Regions from separate parts of the Arthrobacter sp. 179 genome, predicted to be linked through region 1. Evidence: riboswitches for the same ligand, from Rfam matches in the RefSeq annotation. Region 1 holds a riboswitch; each other region holds the start of a gene.
The links. A riboswitch is a leader RNA that binds a small molecule or an ion and turns the genes downstream of it on or off. The one in region 1 is predicted to bind thiamine pyrophosphate.
Positions count from the first base shown of each region.

Region 2: linked by a shared signal. The riboswitch ahead of ACT3UE_RS07355 (3-oxoacyl-ACP reductase) and the one ahead of ACT3UE_RS14140 (ECF transporter S component) in region 1 are both predicted to bind thiamine pyrophosphate.
Region 3: linked by a shared signal. The riboswitch ahead of thiE (thiamine phosphate synthase) and the one ahead of ACT3UE_RS14140 (ECF transporter S component) in region 1 are both predicted to bind thiamine pyrophosphate.

Region 1 covers NZ_JBQSYU010000028.1:20,214-25,864, reverse strand. The annotation lists gene ACT3UE_RS14165 (Na+/H+ antiporter subunit D) at 1-952, shown strand, start outside; gene ACT3UE_RS14160 (Na+/H+ antiporter subunit E) at 949-1,617, shown strand; gene ACT3UE_RS14155 (monovalent cation/H+ antiporter complex subunit F) at 1,614-1,880, shown strand; gene mnhG (monovalent cation/H(+) antiporter subunit G) at 1,877-2,275, shown strand; gene ACT3UE_RS14145 (DUF4235 domain-containing protein) at 2,282-2,551, opposite strand; TPP riboswitch at 2,621-2,747, shown strand; gene ACT3UE_RS14140 (ECF transporter S component) at 2,801-3,421, shown strand; gene ACT3UE_RS14135 (ATP-binding cassette domain-containing protein) at 3,426-5,651, shown strand, end outside.
Region 2 covers NZ_JBQSYU010000008.1:103,418-109,068, forward strand. The annotation lists gene ACT3UE_RS07345 (hypothetical protein) at 1-371, opposite strand, end outside; gene ACT3UE_RS07350 (LLM class flavin-dependent oxidoreductase) at 608-1,939, opposite strand; gene ACT3UE_RS07355 (3-oxoacyl-ACP reductase) at 1,942-2,706, opposite strand; TPP riboswitch at 3,035-3,129, opposite strand; TPP riboswitch at 3,187-3,296, shown strand; gene ACT3UE_RS07360 (ECF transporter S component) at 3,332-3,964, shown strand; gene ACT3UE_RS07365 (ABC transporter ATP-binding protein) at 4,006-5,651, shown strand, end outside.
Region 3 covers NZ_JBQSYU010000001.1:291,382-297,032, reverse strand. The annotation lists gene ACT3UE_RS01500 (glycine betaine ABC transporter substrate-binding protein) at 1-907, shown strand, start outside; gene ACT3UE_RS01495 (aldehyde dehydrogenase family protein) at 1,013-2,452, opposite strand; TPP riboswitch at 2,532-2,632, shown strand; gene thiE (thiamine phosphate synthase) at 2,689-3,363, shown strand; gene thiD (bifunctional hydroxymethylpyrimidine kinase/phosphomethylpyrimidine kinase) at 3,360-4,859, shown strand; gene ACT3UE_RS01480 (uracil-xanthine permease family protein) at 4,981-5,651, shown strand, end outside.

The sequences.
Region 1 (5,651 bases):
CAAGGCCGCGGTGTTCCCGCTGTCCTTCTGGCTCCCCGACTCCTACCCGACGGCTCCTGCGCCGGTGACGGCCGTGTTCGCCGGCCTGCTGACCAAGGTGGGTGTCTATGCGATCATCCGGACCGAAACCCTGCTCTTCCCCGGGGGCCGGCTGAACACGGCGCTGCTGGTGGTCGCCCTGCTGACCATGCTCGTGGGGATCCTCGGCGCCCTCGCCCAGGCCGACTTCAAACGCATGCTCTCCTTCACGTTGACCAGCCACATCGGCTACATGATGTTCGGGGTCGCCACCGGCAGCGCCGTCGCCCTGGCGGCCACCGTCTACTACGTGGCCCACCACATCATCGTGCAGACCTCGCTGTTCCTGGTCGCCGGGCTGATGGAACGCCGGGGCGGGACCTCGAACGTGGACCGGCTCGGGTCGTTGGCCAAGCTGTCACCGGTGCTGGCGGTACTGTTCTTCATCCCGGCGATGAACCTGGCCGGCATCCCGCCGTTCTCCGGGTTCCTGGGCAAGGTCGGGTTGCTGCGCGGCGGCGTGGACCTGGGGACCCCGCTGGCCTGGGTCCTGCTGGCCGGGGCCCTGGTGACCTCCCTGCTGACCCTGTTGGCCGTCGCCCGGGTCTGGAACCGGGCGTTCTGGCGTCGCGCCGAGGACGCCGAGGACGCCGACCCGATCCTGCTGATCGCCGCGGAGGAGGCCCGCCGTCCCGCCACCGGGACGACCGGCGTCAAAACCCAGCCACATCGCCTGAGCGGACGGGGGGATGCGGCCGTGCTGCCCCCGACCATGGTCTTCGCCACCGGGGTGCTGGTGGCCCTGGGGGTGGCCCTGACCATCTTCGCCGGGCCGCTCTTCGACCTGGCCGACCAGGCCTCGCAGCAGATGCTCGAACGCACGCCCTACATCGAGGCCGTCCTGGGCGCCTCCGAGACGGGAGGCGGACGATGAGCCCGCACCGGCATCCGCGTCCGGCACGGCCCTCGGAACTGCTCACCGGGGCCCGCAGCGCCCGGACCAGGGCACGACGGCGTCGTGCCCGCTTCCTGATCGAACTTCCCCTGATGTTGTGGCTGGTCCTGGTGTGGGGCGCCCTCTGGCGGGACTTCAGCCCCGGGAACCTGATTTTCGGGTTCGTCATCGCCCTGGGGGTGGTGACGACCTTCAAACTGCCTCCCGTGGAGCTCTCCGGCCGGTTCAACCCCTGGCAGGGGCTGGTGTTCACGGTGTTGTTCCTGCGTGAAATCGTGCGGGCGAGCATCCAGGTGGTGCTCGTGGTCCTCCGGCGCGGGCCGAAGGTGCGCAACGCGGTCATCGGCATCCGCATGCGCAGCCAGGAAGACCTCATGGCCACGGTCCTGGGGCATGTGCTGACCCTCATCCCGGGGTCCTTCGTCGTGGAGATCGACCGGACGACCTCCACGCTTTACCTGCACGTGCTGGACATCAACACCGTCCAGGAGGCCGAGGACTTCCGGCGGCAGGTCAGGTCCATCGAAGCGAGGATCATCCGGATGATGGGCAGCCGGGAGGAACTGGCGGCCCTGGACGCCGAGGGCCCCGCAGGCCCCGACCCCGCAGCACGAGCGAACCGATCGATGAAGGAGCACCCATGATCATCGTCGCTGCCTGGATCGCCGGGGTCGCCCTGGCGCTTGGCGCCGTCATGGCACTGATCCGGTTGGCCAGGGGCCCGTCGATCCTGGACCGGACTCTGGCCCTGGACGTCCTGTTGATCATCATCCTGTGCGGACTCTGCGTGGACATGGTCGTGAACCGGCATCTGAACCACATCGTGTTCATCGTCGTCGGGTCGCTGGTGGCCTTCATCGGTTCGGTCACCATCGCCCGCTACGTCACCGATCGGAGGGGGCAATGATCGTGCTTGGACTGACCGAGGGCGGGATGCTGGACCAGGTCCTGGACTGGATCGTGGTGATCAGCATGGTCTCCGGGGCTCTGCTGTCCGTGGCCGCAGGCATCGGCCTGCTGCGTTTCCCGGACCTCTTCTCCCGCATGCACGCGGCCACGAAACCGCAGGTCCTGGGATTGTTCCTGATGCTGCTCTCCGTCGCCCTGCAGATCAGGGCCTGGTCCGCGGTGCCGATACTGGTGCTGGCCTGGTTCTTCCAGCTGCTCACCGCCCCGGTGACCGCCCATATGGTCGGTCGTGCCGGCTACCGGACCCGGCACCTCAAACAGGAGACGCTGGTCCTCGACGACCTCAATGAAGTGGTCTCCGAGGCCCAGCGCCGCCTGGACGAAGGCCGCTGACGAGGATCAGACCTCGTCGGCCGTGTGGTTGAAGCGGGCAATGGCCCGCTGCGTGCCACGGTTGGTCAGGACCTGGATCACTGCGGACACCACGGCGGAGACCACAGCGAACCCGAGCGCATGACGCATCGATGCCTCGGCCTGGGCTTCCTTGTCGTTCGGCTTCGGGGGGTTCTCTCCGGTGACCTTGTACCAGATGGTGTCCACGAGCTTGCCGCCGACGAAGCCGGCGCCGATCGACACGACCGCGCCGACGATCTTCAATAATGCGTTCACGAACGATTCTCCCGTCGGTAGGTGATTACCTGCCCAGCATAACGCGCTGTAGACTCGGCCCTACTGAATCACCTACGACAGGGGAGCGTCGCCGACCGGCCACGGCCGGAATCTTCGACGCTGAGAGTGCGGAACACCGCAGACCCTCGAACCTGCTCCGGCTCGTACCGGCGAAGGGAGTCGAGAATCTCAGGACCCGCGGAACCGCCGCGGGGTCCTCCCCTCCTTGGACCCAAGGAGGAACACCACATGAGCAGCACCCTCTCGGCGGCACCGACCGCCCGTTACACCTGGCGCGTCGTGGACATCGTCGTCGCCTCCGTCATCGCCGTGGCCTCCGGGGTGATCTTCTGGGCCTGGAACACCACCCACCACGCCTTCGACTTCATCTTCGTGGCCTTCCCGCCCTCATCCGCCCTGCTGGCCGGAATGTGGCTCTTCCCCGCCGTCCTGGGGGCACTGATCATCCGCAAACCAGGGGCCGCACTGTTCTGCGAGATGGTAGCCGCGGTCGTTTCCTCGCTCCTGGGCTCCGAATACGGCTGGACGGTCTGGGCCTCGGGGATCATCCAGGGCCTCGGCGCCGAAATCGTCTTCGCCGTGCTGCTCTACCGCCGCTGGTCGCTGCCGGTGGCGCTGTTCGCCGGGCTGCTGACCGGGATCTTCGGTGGAGTGAACGACGCCTTCGTCTTCTCCTGGTTCCCCGACTACACCGAGAGCATGAAACTGGCCTATGTGGTGTTCATGGCCATTTCGGGCCTGGTCATCGCCGGATTGGGATCCTGGGCACTGACCCGGGCCCTGTCGCGAACCGGGGCCTTGTCCTCGATGGCGTCGCGGAAGGCCGCCCAGGAACGGGTCCTGGGTTGAACCGATGACACATGATGCACCGACCGGGGCCCGGGGCCCTTCACCGGCCACCGGGGTCGGCGACGTCCGCGCGGCGGCGGTCAGGGCCAGCGGTTGGGGATGGCAGCATGCCGGACGCGAGGAGCCCGCCGTGCTGGGGCTGGACCTGGACATCGACGCCGGGGAGAAGGTGTTGCTCGTCGGCCCGTCCGGGGCCGGTAAATCGACCCTCATGCATGCCCTGGCCGGGGTGTTGCAGGACGATGAGGACAACGCCTCCGCAGGGGAACTGCTCATCGATGGCCGACCCGCCGCGGCCGCCCACGGCCGGACCGGGCTGATGCAGCAGGACCCCGAGACCCAGATCGTCCAGGCCCGGGTGGGGGACGACGTCGCCTTCGGGGCGGAAAACCTTTCGGTGGATCCGGAACTGATCTGGCCCCGCGTCATCGAATCCCTGCACGCCGTCGGGCTCAGCCTGCCCCTGGACCACCCCACCTCCTCCCTGTCGGGGGGACAGAAGCAACGACTGGCCCTGGCCGGGATCCTGGCCATGCGCCCGGGACTGGTCCTGCTGGACGAACCCACCGCGAACCTCGACCCCGAGGGGGTGCTGGAGGTCCGTGACGCAGTGATCGACGCCGTGGGCGCCAGCGGGGCGACGATGATCATCGTCGAACACCGGCTGGCGGCCTGGGCCGACGCCGTGGACCGCGTGATCGTCCTGGAGCCCGGCGGCGGCATCGCCTACCAGGGCACACCGGCCCGGCTCTTCGCCCCCGGACCCATCCGGGACCGGCTCATCGACGCCGGGGTCTGGGTTCCCGGCCACACTCCCGTGCTGCCGGCCCGGCCGAAGCCGGCAGCACCGGCCGCCGGCCTGTTGAGGGGACGGGGGTTGGCCGTGTCCAGAACGGCCCAGGGTCCTGCCGCCGTATCGGGTCTTGACCTGCGGATCGACGCCGGGCAGGCGCTGTGCATCACCGGGGCCAACGGGGCGGGCAAATCAACACTGGCGTTGACCCTGGCCGGGCTGCTGCCCGAACGGGCCGGCAGCGTCGCCGCCCTGCCGGGCCTCAGCGGCGACCAGGGCGCCGCGGGGGCCTCCGACCCCGGGGACGCCGACCGGCCCTACCGGTGGCGGGCCGGGGAACTGGTCGCCCGGATCGGCACCGTCTTCCAGGAGCCCGAGCACCAATTCGTCACCGCCACCGTGCGCGAGGAACTGGCCTTCGGCCCACGACGGGCCCGCAGACCGGGGTCGAAGACCCGGCTGTACACCGACGAGGAAATCACCGGACGGGTCGATGAGCTGTTGGACCGGTTGGGGCTGAGGCATCTGGCCGAGGCGAACCCGTTCACCCTCTCGGGAGGCGAAAAGCGCCGGCTGTCGGTGGCCACCGTGCTCGCCGCCCGCCCCCGACTACTGATCCTCGACGAACCGACCTTCGGCCAGGATGCCAATACCTGGAGGGAACTGGCGCTGTTGCTGCGCGAACAACTCCAGGACGGCGTCGCCGTCGTCGCGGTCACGCACGATGCGGGCTTCGCCGCCGCCTTGGGGGCTTCCACGGTCGAGGTCGTCGCCGATCGACGCCCCTGCCGGGAACCGGGCAGGACCACACCGCAGGGCCCGGACCCCACCACCGCCCGGGCCTCCGGGGGGATGCCGGGGCTGGAACCCGATGCCGGGGCCCGGGCGAGCTTCTTCGGGCTGTGCAACCCGTTGGCCAAGCTTGCTGCGGTGGTGCTGGCCACGGTGCCGTTGATCGCCTCCCTGGACCTGGTGACCTCCAGCATCGTCGTCCTCGCCAGCCTGCTGCTGCTCCGGCTCGGGGGGATCGCCCCGGGACGCTTCCTCCTGCGGGCGTGGCCTTTACTGGTGGCGGCCCTGTTTGCCGCCTGGGGCACCGCGCTGGTCGGCAACGATGCCGGCGCGGTCCTGCTGGACCTGGGGGTGGCCACGATCAGCGAGGGGTCCCTGGTCTCCGGGGTGGCCACCGGACTGCGGATCTTCGCGGTAGCGGTTCCCGCGGTCATCGTCCTCTCGAGCACCGACCCCACCGATCTGGCCAATGCCCTGGCCCAACAAGCCAGGCTTCCGCACCGTTTCGTGTTGGGTGCCTTGGCCGGGATGCGCCTGATCGGGCTGCTGGCCGAGGAATGGGTGACGTTGGGCATGGCCCGCCGGGCCCGGGGCGTGGGCGCCCAAGGAGGATTCGTGCAGCGTCTGCGGGCCAATGCGGGGCAG
Region 2 (5,651 bases), on a different contig from region 1:
GAATTGCAGTGAATACTGTTGCCGTTTGGTAGTGGGCTGGTGAATTGGAACTCGCGAAAGACTCGGTCCACTGCATTCTTCATATTTCCTGCGGTGTCGAATGATCCTTCGTGCAGCACAGCGCACCGTAAGGCATAGAAATCGATCCCGTTGATCCAAACCGTGCCCTTGTCTGTGTACGATTCGGTCAGTCTTGACGTGTATTTGTGACTGAAGTTCTGGTCGATCCATCGAACAAAACGAGTGCCTTGCTTAGTATTTGGCCAGGCTAATTTGCTGGCTATGTCGGGAAGCGTCAGGGCAAGGGTCAACGCGGAGTACCAATTCTTCTGTTCTACGGCCGTCCGCACGGCGCTCGTTAGATGTTTCATAAGTGGAGCATATTTCCCGCTTGTGACAGTTGGGGGTCGAATCATGCCTTGGCGTTGAAATTGGCTTTGCTCTGTATCTCGGGGCCGCTCTAATGCCGTCCCATCAGCAGCCGGTATTTATGTGTGACACGGACGCATAAGGCTCGAAAAGTAACTGAGGCAATTCGTGTTGCAGATTGTTGCCGTTCAGCTGGCGGTCTGAACGCTTGTCGCTAGCCTCGCTGCATGAACACGATCTAGCCCACCGGCCGCTCCAGACCCAAGTGCCCGCGCAGCGTTTCGGTCGGGTATTCGGTGCGGTAGAGCCCACGACGTTGCAATACCGGCACGACCCGGTCCACGAACTCCTCCAGCGAATCAGGCAGCATCGGCGGCATCAGGTTGAAGCCATCGGCGGCCCCCGAGGTGAACCAGCGTTCGATGGAGTCGGCGACCTGCTCGGGGGTTCCCACCATGGTGCAGTGGCCTCCTCCTGCAGCCATCCGGCCCAGCAACTGACGCACGGTGGGGCTTTCGGCCTCGACGATGCGCAGGATGGTGGCGTACCTGCCCTGCGGTCCGCTGAATTCCGTCGCCGGCGGCAGTGCCGGAACGGGGGCATCGAGCTCCCAGTCGCTGCAGTCCTGACCGATGAACGTCCCCAGCTGGTCCAGTGACTGTTCGGTGGGCAGCAGTGCATCCACCTCGGCCTGCTTCGCCAGCGCTTCGCCCTCGGTCGATCCCAGGAAGGCGACTAGGCCGGGCATGATCGCCACCTTCGCCGGATCCCTGCCCTCGGCGGCAATGCGCCGCTTCATATCCGAGTAGTAGTCCTGCCCGCTGGCCAGATCGTAGGCCACCGCGTAGATCCCCTCGGCATGGCGTGCCGCCAACTGGCGACCGGATTCCGAGGCCCCGGCCTGGAACAGGACCGGGCGGCCCTGGGGTCCCCGGGGGACGTTCAAGGCTCCGGCCACCCCGAAGTGCTCCCCGGAGTGGTTTACGGGTCTGACTTTGTCGGGATCGGCGAAGAGCCCGGCGCGGTCGGCGAGCACGGCATCGTCGGCCCAGGAATCCCAGAGGGCCAGGGCGACGTCGATGAACTCGGCAGCCCGGGCATAGCGTTCGGGACTGGGCGGCATGGCATCCATCGAGTGGTTGCGTGCCTCGGCGTCGAACATCGAGGTGACCACGTTCCAACCGATGCGTCCGGCGCTGATGTGATCCAGTGAGGCGAGCATTCTTGCAGCGTGGTACGGGGTGTAGAAGGTGGTGGAGACGGTGGAGATCAGCCCGATCCTGCTGGTGCTCCGCGCCATGGCGGCCAGCGCGGTCAACGGTTCGAAGAACCACCGGGGACCGGCTGACGGGTTCCCCGCCGAGTGTCCGTCGGCGAAGAACACGGCGTCGAACAGTCCGGCCTCGGCGGTTTGGGCCATCCGTTCGTAATGCTCGATGCTGCCCAGCTGTTCGACCGCAGAGTCAGGGTGGCGCCAGGCTGCCTGGTGGTGCCCGCAGGCATTGAGGAAGGCGTTGAGATGTAGTTGGCGTGGCGCCGTTTCGGCGGTGTCGGTTGTATGTGCGCTCATCTCTAGTTCTTCACCAATCCGCCGTCGACCACCAGGTTCTGCCCGGTGACCGCACGCGCCCAGGGGGAGGCGAAGAACAGGATCGCGTCGGCGAATTCCTCCGGGGTGGTGACCTTGCGCAGGGGGGTGGAGGAGGCAATGAAGTCGAAGACCTCATCGGGGGTCGCTGCGCTGGCGTCGGTGGTGCGCAGCAGGCCTCCGGAGACTATGTTCACCGAGACCTGGTGTTGGCCCAGATCTGCGGCCAGTGTGCGGGTCAGGGACAGCAAGGCCGCCTTGGCTGCCGTGTAGTCGTGATAGGGGACTACGGGATTCTGGAACAGGTTGGTGCCGATGTTGATGATCCGCCCGAAGCCGTGTTCGCGCATTCCCGGTAGCGCCGCCTGGGTCGTGTTCAGGGCTCCGCGGACGCTGCCGGAGAACTGGGAGTCGAACTCCTCCCAGCCGATCTCCGCGGCCGACGAGCGGGCATCGCCGTTGAAGGAGAAGTCGGCCAGGGCGTTGTTCACCACCGTGGTCACCGGGGAGCCGAAGTGCGCTTGTGCGCTTTCGAGCATCGTTGCGACCTGTACCGGGTCGGTGACATCCGCCTGGATGGCCAGGGCCTGGTCGGGGCCGTGGGCTGTGGCAATTTCCTCCGCCGCCTGGGCTGAATGGCGGTAGTTGATGATGACGCGGGCGCCTTGTGCGGCAAAGGCTTCAACGATGTGGCGGCCCAATCCGCGGGCGCCTCCGGTGACGAGGACAAGCTGGTCTGAGAGGTTCATCTGGTCTCACTTTCGTAGCTGCCGGTTGCAGCGGGTAGGTGGTGCTGGAGGGGGGGGAGCCCCGCAGACAGAATCGCCGGGGGAGATGAGTGAAGAAGACGGCGGACACAGCGCAAGGCAGAGGCAAGGTGTCTGCATGCCCGACGGCGGATAGCTGGCTTCGTGCGGGATCCTCAGCTGCGGGGCAGCTGGCGGGAAGGCATCAAAAAACTGGCCGGGCGGTGCCACGGCAGGATGCGGAGCGCCAGGGTGGACGCCGGCAACGCATGGCGGAATCGGGCAGTGGGGGCGTGACTCGGCGGGGCCGTCCACGGTGGGCCATGAGGCGAATGAGCACCTGCAACATCCCTTCGCTAGTTCGAACTAGATCAGGTTCAACGGGTGTTCTCTCAGCCAGGAATCCTGGCACCCCGTGTCACTGCTTCACACCCTACACACCTGCAGCAGCGATTCGACAACTTCGTTTCCCCGTGTACAGTCTGTGCTGAACACGGGAGTCCGGTGAGCCGGGCTGAGAGGAAGCTGATCAAGCTTCGACCGTCGAACCTGATCTGGATCATGCCAGCGCAGGGAGGCAAAAACTCCAAATCCCGTGCCCTGTTCACTCAACAGAAGGGGCACGACAGTGCACTCATCAACCACGCCTTCAACGGCGCCGTCCCTGACGCGCCGACGCTTTTCCTTCGACCTGAAGGACCTGATGCTCATCGTGGTCCTCGGCGTCGTCTTCGGCTTCCTCTACTGGGCACTGGTCCAGGCCTCGGCCGGGCTGACACTGGTCCTGGGCCCGCTCGGGGACCTCTCCTCGCACTTGCTCTTCGGCGGGTGGCTGATCGTCGCCCCGATCGCCGTCGCCATCATCAGACGACCCTTCGCCGGGATCCTCGCGGAGGTCATTGCCGGTGGGGTGGAGGTCGTTTTCCTCGGCTCGACGGCAGGACCCATGCTCTTCCTGGTGGCCGCCATCCAAGGTCTGGGCAGCGAACTTCCCTTCGCCCTGCGTCGCTACCGGTCCTTCAGCTGGCTCACCTACGCCTGCTCCGGACTGCTCGGAGCAGGATTGGCCTTCGCCGTCTCGGCCTTCCGTTTCGGATGGTACGGCCAGGATTTCTTTGTCATCCGGCTCATCGTTCAACTGCTCTCCGGGCTCATTCTCGGCGGTCTCCTGGCCCGCAAGACCGTTAACGCGCTGGCCAAAACCGGCGTCGTGGACAACTACGCCATCGGCCGGGACCTGCCAACCGCCGAGGGAGCATGAAACCGGAAAGTACGCCGGTAGTCGTGCTTCAGGACGTGACCGTGACCTACCCCCGAAGGCCGGCGCCGGTCCTGGATCGGGTGACCTTGAGTCTAGAAGCAGGCGAACAGGTCATCATCCTGGGGCCCTCGGGGGCCGGAAAGTCGACGCTTTTAAACCTGATGACCGGGGTCATCCCGCATTCGGTGGCGGCACGGTTCACCGGCCGGGTCCTCGTCGCTGGTCAGGACACCGCTCACACCGGCGTCGCCGAATTATCGCGGACCGTCGGCGTCCTGGCCCAAGACCCCGAATCGGCGATGTGCATGCCCGATGTGCAGCGGGAAATCGCCCTTCCACTGGAGAACCATGCGGTCCCCCCACGAGAAATCGAGAGTCTGATCGATGAGGCGCTGGAACAGGTCAACGGAGCCAGCCTCAAGGACAGGTCAACACGGCAACTCTCCGGCGGCCAAGGACAACGGGTGGCCTTGGCCGCCAGTCTGGTCGCGGAGCCACCGGTGCTGCTGCTCGACGAACCCACCTCGATGCTCGACGCCGAAGGCATCTCATCGGTGCGCCGAGCCATCGACCGGGTGGTGCACGACCGTGGCCCCGCCGTGGTGCTGGTGGAACACCGCATCGACGAGTATGCGGGAGCCGACGGCGTGGCAGGGCTCCCCGGACGGGCCATCGTGCTCGACGCCGACGGTGCCCTGCTGGCCGACGGCCCCACACGGAGCGTGTTGGAACAATCGGCACGCCAGCTCGTGGACGCCGGGTGCTGGACACCGTTGGAAACCGAGCTGCAGGCGGCGTTCGGCACAGAAGGCGGCTTGGCCTCGCCCATCGTCCGCGAAGAATTGCTGCACTGGGCCCAGGGCCAACCAACGGTTCCGCAGCCGACGCAGGCCACCGACAGCGTGGTCCTCTCCGCACGAGGCCTCTCGATCACCCGGGCGGCAATCCCTGCCCGGAAACGACGCCGCGAACCCGCGATGATCAGCCCCCAACTTGAAGGCATCGACTTGGAACTACGCTCCGGGGAGATCGTCGCCCTGTTGGGCGCCAACGGGACGGGCAAGACCAGTCTGTTGCTCGCGCTCGCCGGGCTGCTGCAACCACTAGCCGGCACGATATCGGGGGACCGGCCCGGACTGGTCTTCCAAAACCCCGAACACCAATTCGTGGCCACCACTGTCCGAGAAGAAGTTGGCCATGGACTGCCGACGCTCATCAACGGGCGTCCTGCCCAAGAGAAGATCGATGACCTGCTGGCCGAACACCGGCTGACGCATCTGGCCGCGAGTAACCCCTTCCGACTCTCGGGCGGAGAAAAGCGGCGGCTCAGCGTCGCGGCCATGCTCGCTCATTCACGCAACGTCCTGTTGGCAGACGAACCGGGCTACGGGTTGGACCGGAAAGCCACCATCTCGATGATGGGAGCCTTCCGGGACGCGGCGGCCGACGGACAGTCGATCCTGTTTTCCAGCCACGATCTGCGTAGTGTCGCGAGCCTGGCCCACCGGGGAATCGTCATCGCCGAGGGAACCATCATCGCCGACGGGCCGATTTTTGACGTGCTGGGCGACCGAGACGTCTTGGCCAGGGCAGGGATCGTGCTGCCCCCGCTGCTGGACTGGCTGCTGGGCCTCGGGAAGAGTCCGGAGCAGATCAAGAACATCCTGGCTGGTCTGGATCAAGAAGT
Region 3 (5,651 bases), on a different contig from region 1:
GAAATTCGCATCAATGATGGGGATCGCCGCCACGGCGGCCCTCGCGCTGACCGCCTGCGGCAGCGGCGACACCGGAAGCAGCGAATCCGAGGTCCCCGACTCGCCTGAGAACGGCGACCAGGCCGCGCTGAACATCGGCGTCATGGCCGGCTGGGACGAAGGCGTGGCCGTGTCCAACCTCTGGAAGCAGATCCTGGACAAGAAGGGCTACGACGTCGAACTCACCGACGCCGATGCCGGCCCGGTCTTCGCCGGTGTCGCCTCCGGTGACCTGGACCTGACCATGGACGTCTGGATGCCGCTGACGCACAAGAAGTACTTGAAGAAGTACGGCGACGACATGACCAAGCTGGGCACCTGGTACGACGATGCCAAGCTGACCATCGCGGTCAACGAAGACGCCCCGATCGATTCGCTCGAGGACCTGGCGGCCAATGCCGACAAGTTCGGCAACACGATCTATGGCATCGACCCGGGCGCCGGGCTGACCGACACCACCGAAAAGGCGGCCATCCCGGACTACGGCCTGGAGAAGATGGACTTCAAGACCTCCTCCACCCCGGCCATGCTGGCCCAGCTGAAGAAGGCCACGGACGCCGATGAGGACATCGTCGTCACCCTGTGGCGCCCGCACTGGGCCTACGACGAGTTCCCGATCAAGGATCTGAAGGATCCCAAGGGTGCCATGGGCGACGCGGAAACCATCACCTCCTACGGCAACGCCGACTTCGCCGACACCTACCCGGGACTGACCGAGTGGTTGAACGACTTCACGATCGACGATGACCACCTGTTCTCCCTGGAGAACGCCATGTTCAACGACACGGACACCGATGACTACGGACCGATCGTCGACAAGTGGATCTCCGAGAACCAGGACTACGTGGATTCGCTGACCGAGAAGTAGCCACGATCCATCGGCAGGTGCCATGGCACCGACCGTAGCGAAGGGCCCGGACCGCATTGAATGCGGTCCGGGCCCTTCGTCTGTCGGGGCACTCGGCCGGGCGGATCAGCCGATCGAACGCATGATCTTCCGCTTGGCCCAGCCGAAGGGCGGGTAGACGGCCCGCAACGTATCGAGCATCGCGGTCTTGGACAGCACCGGACGTTGCTGGCTGAAGGTATCGAACCCGAATTTGCCGTGGTAGTTCCCCGTCCCCGAGGCCCCCACCCCGCCGAAGGGCAGCGCGGGGACCGCCAGGTGCATGCTGCACACATTATGGGCGATCGCCCCGGCCCGCACCTGGTCCTCGAAGGAGGTGTGCAGGCGCGGGCGTTCGCTGAACAGGTAGGCGGCCAGCGGTGAGGGGCGGGAGTTGATGAACCGCACCGCATCATCGAAGCGGTCGACCTGGATGATCGGCAGGATCGGACCGAAAATCTCCTCCGTCATCACCGGGGCCGCCGGGTCGACGTCAGCCAGGACCGTGGGGGCGATGTACCTCGCCTCCGCGTCGCTGGTCCCCCCGGCCACCACCCGTCCCTGCCCCAGATAGGATTCCAGACGTTCGAAGTGCGAGGCGTTGATGATCCGCCCATAGTCCTTGCTGCCCGAGGGGTCCTTCCCATAGAACGCGCCGATGGCCTTGGGCAGCTGCTTTTCCAGTTCGGCCGCCGCCGTGGCCCCGACCGCCAGGACGTAGTCCGGGGCGACACAGGTCTGTCCGGCATTCATGAACTTCCCGTGGGCCAACCGCCGGGCGATGGCGGGGAAGTTCCCGTCGGCGACCACCGCCGGACTCTTCCCGCCCAGTTCCAGGGTCACCGGGGTCAGCGTTTCCGCCGCGGCCCGGGCCACGATCTTCCCGACCCGTTCGCCTCCGGTGTAGAAGATGTGGTCGAAGTCCATCTCCAGAAGTTCGCTCGTCGTCTCCGCGGCCCCCTCCAGGACCGCGACAGCGCGCCGATCCAGGTACTGCGGGATGAGGGCGGCCATGACCGCCGAGGTGGCCGGAGCCAGTTCGGAGGGTTTGAGGATCACGGTGTTCCCTGCCGCCAGGGCACCGACCAGCGGGCCGAGCAGCAACAGGACCGGATAGTTCCAGGGGGCGATCACCAGGACCATGCCCAACGGACGCGCCTGGACGCGGGCCGACGCCGGTTGCAGCGACAGCGGGACCTTCACCGCCTCATCCGCCATCCAGTCGCCCAGGTGCAACAGGGCATGATCGATTTCGGCCTTCACCCGATCCAGTTCGGTCAGCCGGGATTCGGCCGCCGGTTTACCCAGATCCGTCATCAACGCGTCACATAGGGTCTGTTCTTGATCCTGGATCAGCCGTTCGAGTGCCTTGAGCTGGGCGCTGCGGAACCTGCGGGGGTGGGCCAGCCGGGAGTCGGCGGCATCACGCAGCCGGCGGGCCGCGGTGGCCGGGAGTTCGGCGTCGGGGCCCGCCGGCACGACGGGCGCGGAAACTGCTGGGGGACGGGAACGTCGGTTCATGGCCATGGGTACGACACTAACGTGGACACCGCCGGCGGGGCAGCCGGTCGGTTTGCCGCCCCCAGTGGGGGACTGTAGGCTCACGATCACTGACACGGGGTGTCCGCCACCGGCGCGGACTGAGAGCACACCCGGCAAGAACCTGATCTAGTTCGTACTAGCGGAGGGATGTCGCCCATGCACCAACATGCGCCCACCTTGGCCCATTCACCCACCGACTGCTTTGTTGAGGCGGTGCTCGCATGAGCGCGCCGGTTCCCGGAAGCGGGATCTACCTCGTCGCCAACTCCACCAGCACGGCCGGACGGCCCTTGGCCACCATCGTGGCCGAGGCCGTCGCCGCGGGGGTCGGGACCATCCAGCTGCGCTGCAAGGACCTGTCCGCCCGCGAATTCCTGGCCGAGGCGGCCGCCTGCGCCGAACACACCGCGGGCCGGGCCCTGCTGCTGCTCAACGACCGGGTGGACGTCTACCTGGCGGCCCGTGCGGCAGGGATCCGCGTGGACGGGGTCCATATCGGCCAGAAGGACCTGCCCGCCGAACTCGTCCGGTCCCTCATCGGACCCGATGCCGTGCTGGGGCTCAGCGCCAGCACCGAGGACCACTTCGCGGCAGTAGCGGAACTGCCGGCAGGCACCATCGACTATCTGGGCACCGGGGCCGTCCGGGCCACGCCCACCAAGAAGGACCACCCGACCCCGCTGGGGTTCCCCGGCCTGGCCTCGTTGATCTCCCGGGCCCCGCTGCCCTGCGTGGCGATCGGCGGGCTGGGCTCCGGCGACGCCGCGGACGCGCACACCGCCGGGGCCATCGGCATGGCCGTCGTGCGGGCCATCTGCTCCGCCGCCGAACCCCGGGACTCTGCTGCCGCCCTGGTTCAGGAATGGACCCGGGCAGCACGAACGGAGACCGCATGAGCGCCCCGAACACCCCCAACATCCTGTCCATCGCCGGGGCCGACCCCTCCGGCGGGGCCGGGATCCAGGCCGACCTGAAATCGATTGCCGCCTGCGGTGGCTACGGGATGGCGGCGATCACCGCACTGACCGCCCAGAACACCCGGGGAGTCACCGGGGTCCATACCCCTCCGGCGGAATTCCTCACCCGGCAACTTGAGACGGTCGCCGCCGATATCCGGATCGATGCGGTGAAGATCGGCATGCTGGCCTCCGCCGAGGTCATCGAAGCCACCACCGCCTGGCTGGGTACCCGCCCGGGCACCACCGTCGTGGTGGACCCGGTGCTGATCTCCACGTCCGGGGACCGCTTATTGGAGCACGACGCCGAGGAGGCCCTGCGTCGGCTGCTCCCGTGGGCCGATGTCCTGACCCCGAACACCGCGGAATTGGCGGCACTGCTCGAGGAGCCGGTCTGCACCCGATGGGACGACGTCCTGGACCAGGCAGCCCGGCTCGCGAGGCGGTATTCTGTCCTGGTCCTGGCCAAGGGCGGCCACCTCACCGGCAGCCGGTGCCCGGATGCCCTCGTGGGCCCCGACGGCGTCATGGCTGCCGTGGAGGGTGACCGCATCGACACCCCGAACACCCATGGGACCGGGTGCTCGCTCTCCGCGGCGCTGGCTACCCTGTGGGCCCGCTGCGGGGACTGGGGGGATGCCCTGCGGCTGGCCCGCGGGTGGCTTGAAGGCGCCCTGCACCGTGCCGATGAACTCGAGGTCGGCGAAGGACATGGTCCGGTGAATCATTTCGGGGCGCTCTGGGACGGTACGGCGATCCCGACGACGGGGGCCTTGCTGGGCACCTGGTGGAACGATCTGGCACCGCTGCGTTCGGGGATCGACGATCTGCCGTTCATCCGTGCGCTGCGGGACGGGACCCTGCCCTCGGAGGACTTCCACTTCTATCTGGCCCAGGATTCCTTGTACCTGCGGACCTACTCCCGGGTCCTCTCCCGTGCCGCCGAGTTGGCGCCGAACCGCGAAGAGCAGCAGTTCTGGGCTTCCGGGGCCGTCGGCGCCCTCGAGGAGGAGGCGAATCTACATCTGCACCGGCTCGGAGATGCCCCCGATCCGGAACCCAGCCCCACCACCTCGGCCTACCTGAACCACCTGGTGGCCTCCGGCGATTCCTATCCCGAGCTCGTGGCGGCCATCCTGCCCTGTTATTGGCTCTACCAGGACATCGGCCAGCGGCTGGCCGCCGCGGCCCACCCGGGCCACCCCTATGCCGACTGGCTCGCCGCCTACTCCTCCCCCGAGTTCGACGAAGCCACCAGCGAGGCCATCGCGCTGGTCCAGAAGGTGGCCTTGCGGGCGGGTTCCACCACCCTGGCCGGGATGCGTCGCGCCTTCGACGAATCGAGCCGGCAGGAATTGTCCTTCTTCGCCCAGACCCCCGAAGACGCCGCCCCGCGATCGGCCTCCCTCCCCATGCCGGTGGCGGCCATCGGCTGATGCCGGCGCACCCCGGCAGGGGGCCCGACCCCGCCGCCCCGGGGTCGGGGGCGGTAGGATTCCGTGGGGCCCCGCACCGGTGAGGCCCCACCAACCCGCAGGGCCCCGATGGAGGACACCCATGAGCAATTTCCCCGGCTTCGGCTGGACGGTCCACGGCGACGGCACAACGATTCGACCCGGCACCGTGGTGGCCCCCGATGAACGGCTGAACTGGTTCCAGACCACCGGCATCGGCGTCCAACACGTGATGGCCATGTTCGGATCCACCGTGCTGGTACCGGCGCTGACCGGCTTCCCGGTCACCTCCACCTTGTTCTTCTCCGGGGTCGGGACCATGCTGTTCCTGCTCATCACCGCCGGCCGGGTACCCAGCTACCTGGGCTCCTCCTTCGCGTTCATCGCCCCGGTGACCGCCGCCATGTCGGGACATGGTTTCGCCGGGGCCCTGGGCGGCGTCGTCTTCTCCGGTGCGGCCCTGTTCATCATCGGGCTGGTGGTGCAGAAATCGGGCACCGGGTGGATCCACGCCCTGATGCCTCCGGTGGTCATGGGCACGATCGTCGCGCTCATCGGACTGAATCTGGCCGGATCGACCACCGAGGCCATCGAGTCGGTCCCGCTGACCACCTTCTCCACCGTCGCCGCCATCGTCTTCACCGCGGTCCTCTTCCGTGGCCTGCTGGGGCGCTTGTCGATCCTGGTGGGGATCATCGTCGGCTACCTGATCGCCCTGGCCCAGCATCAGATCGACTTCACCGCCGTCAACGAGGCCGGGTGGCTGGGCCTGCC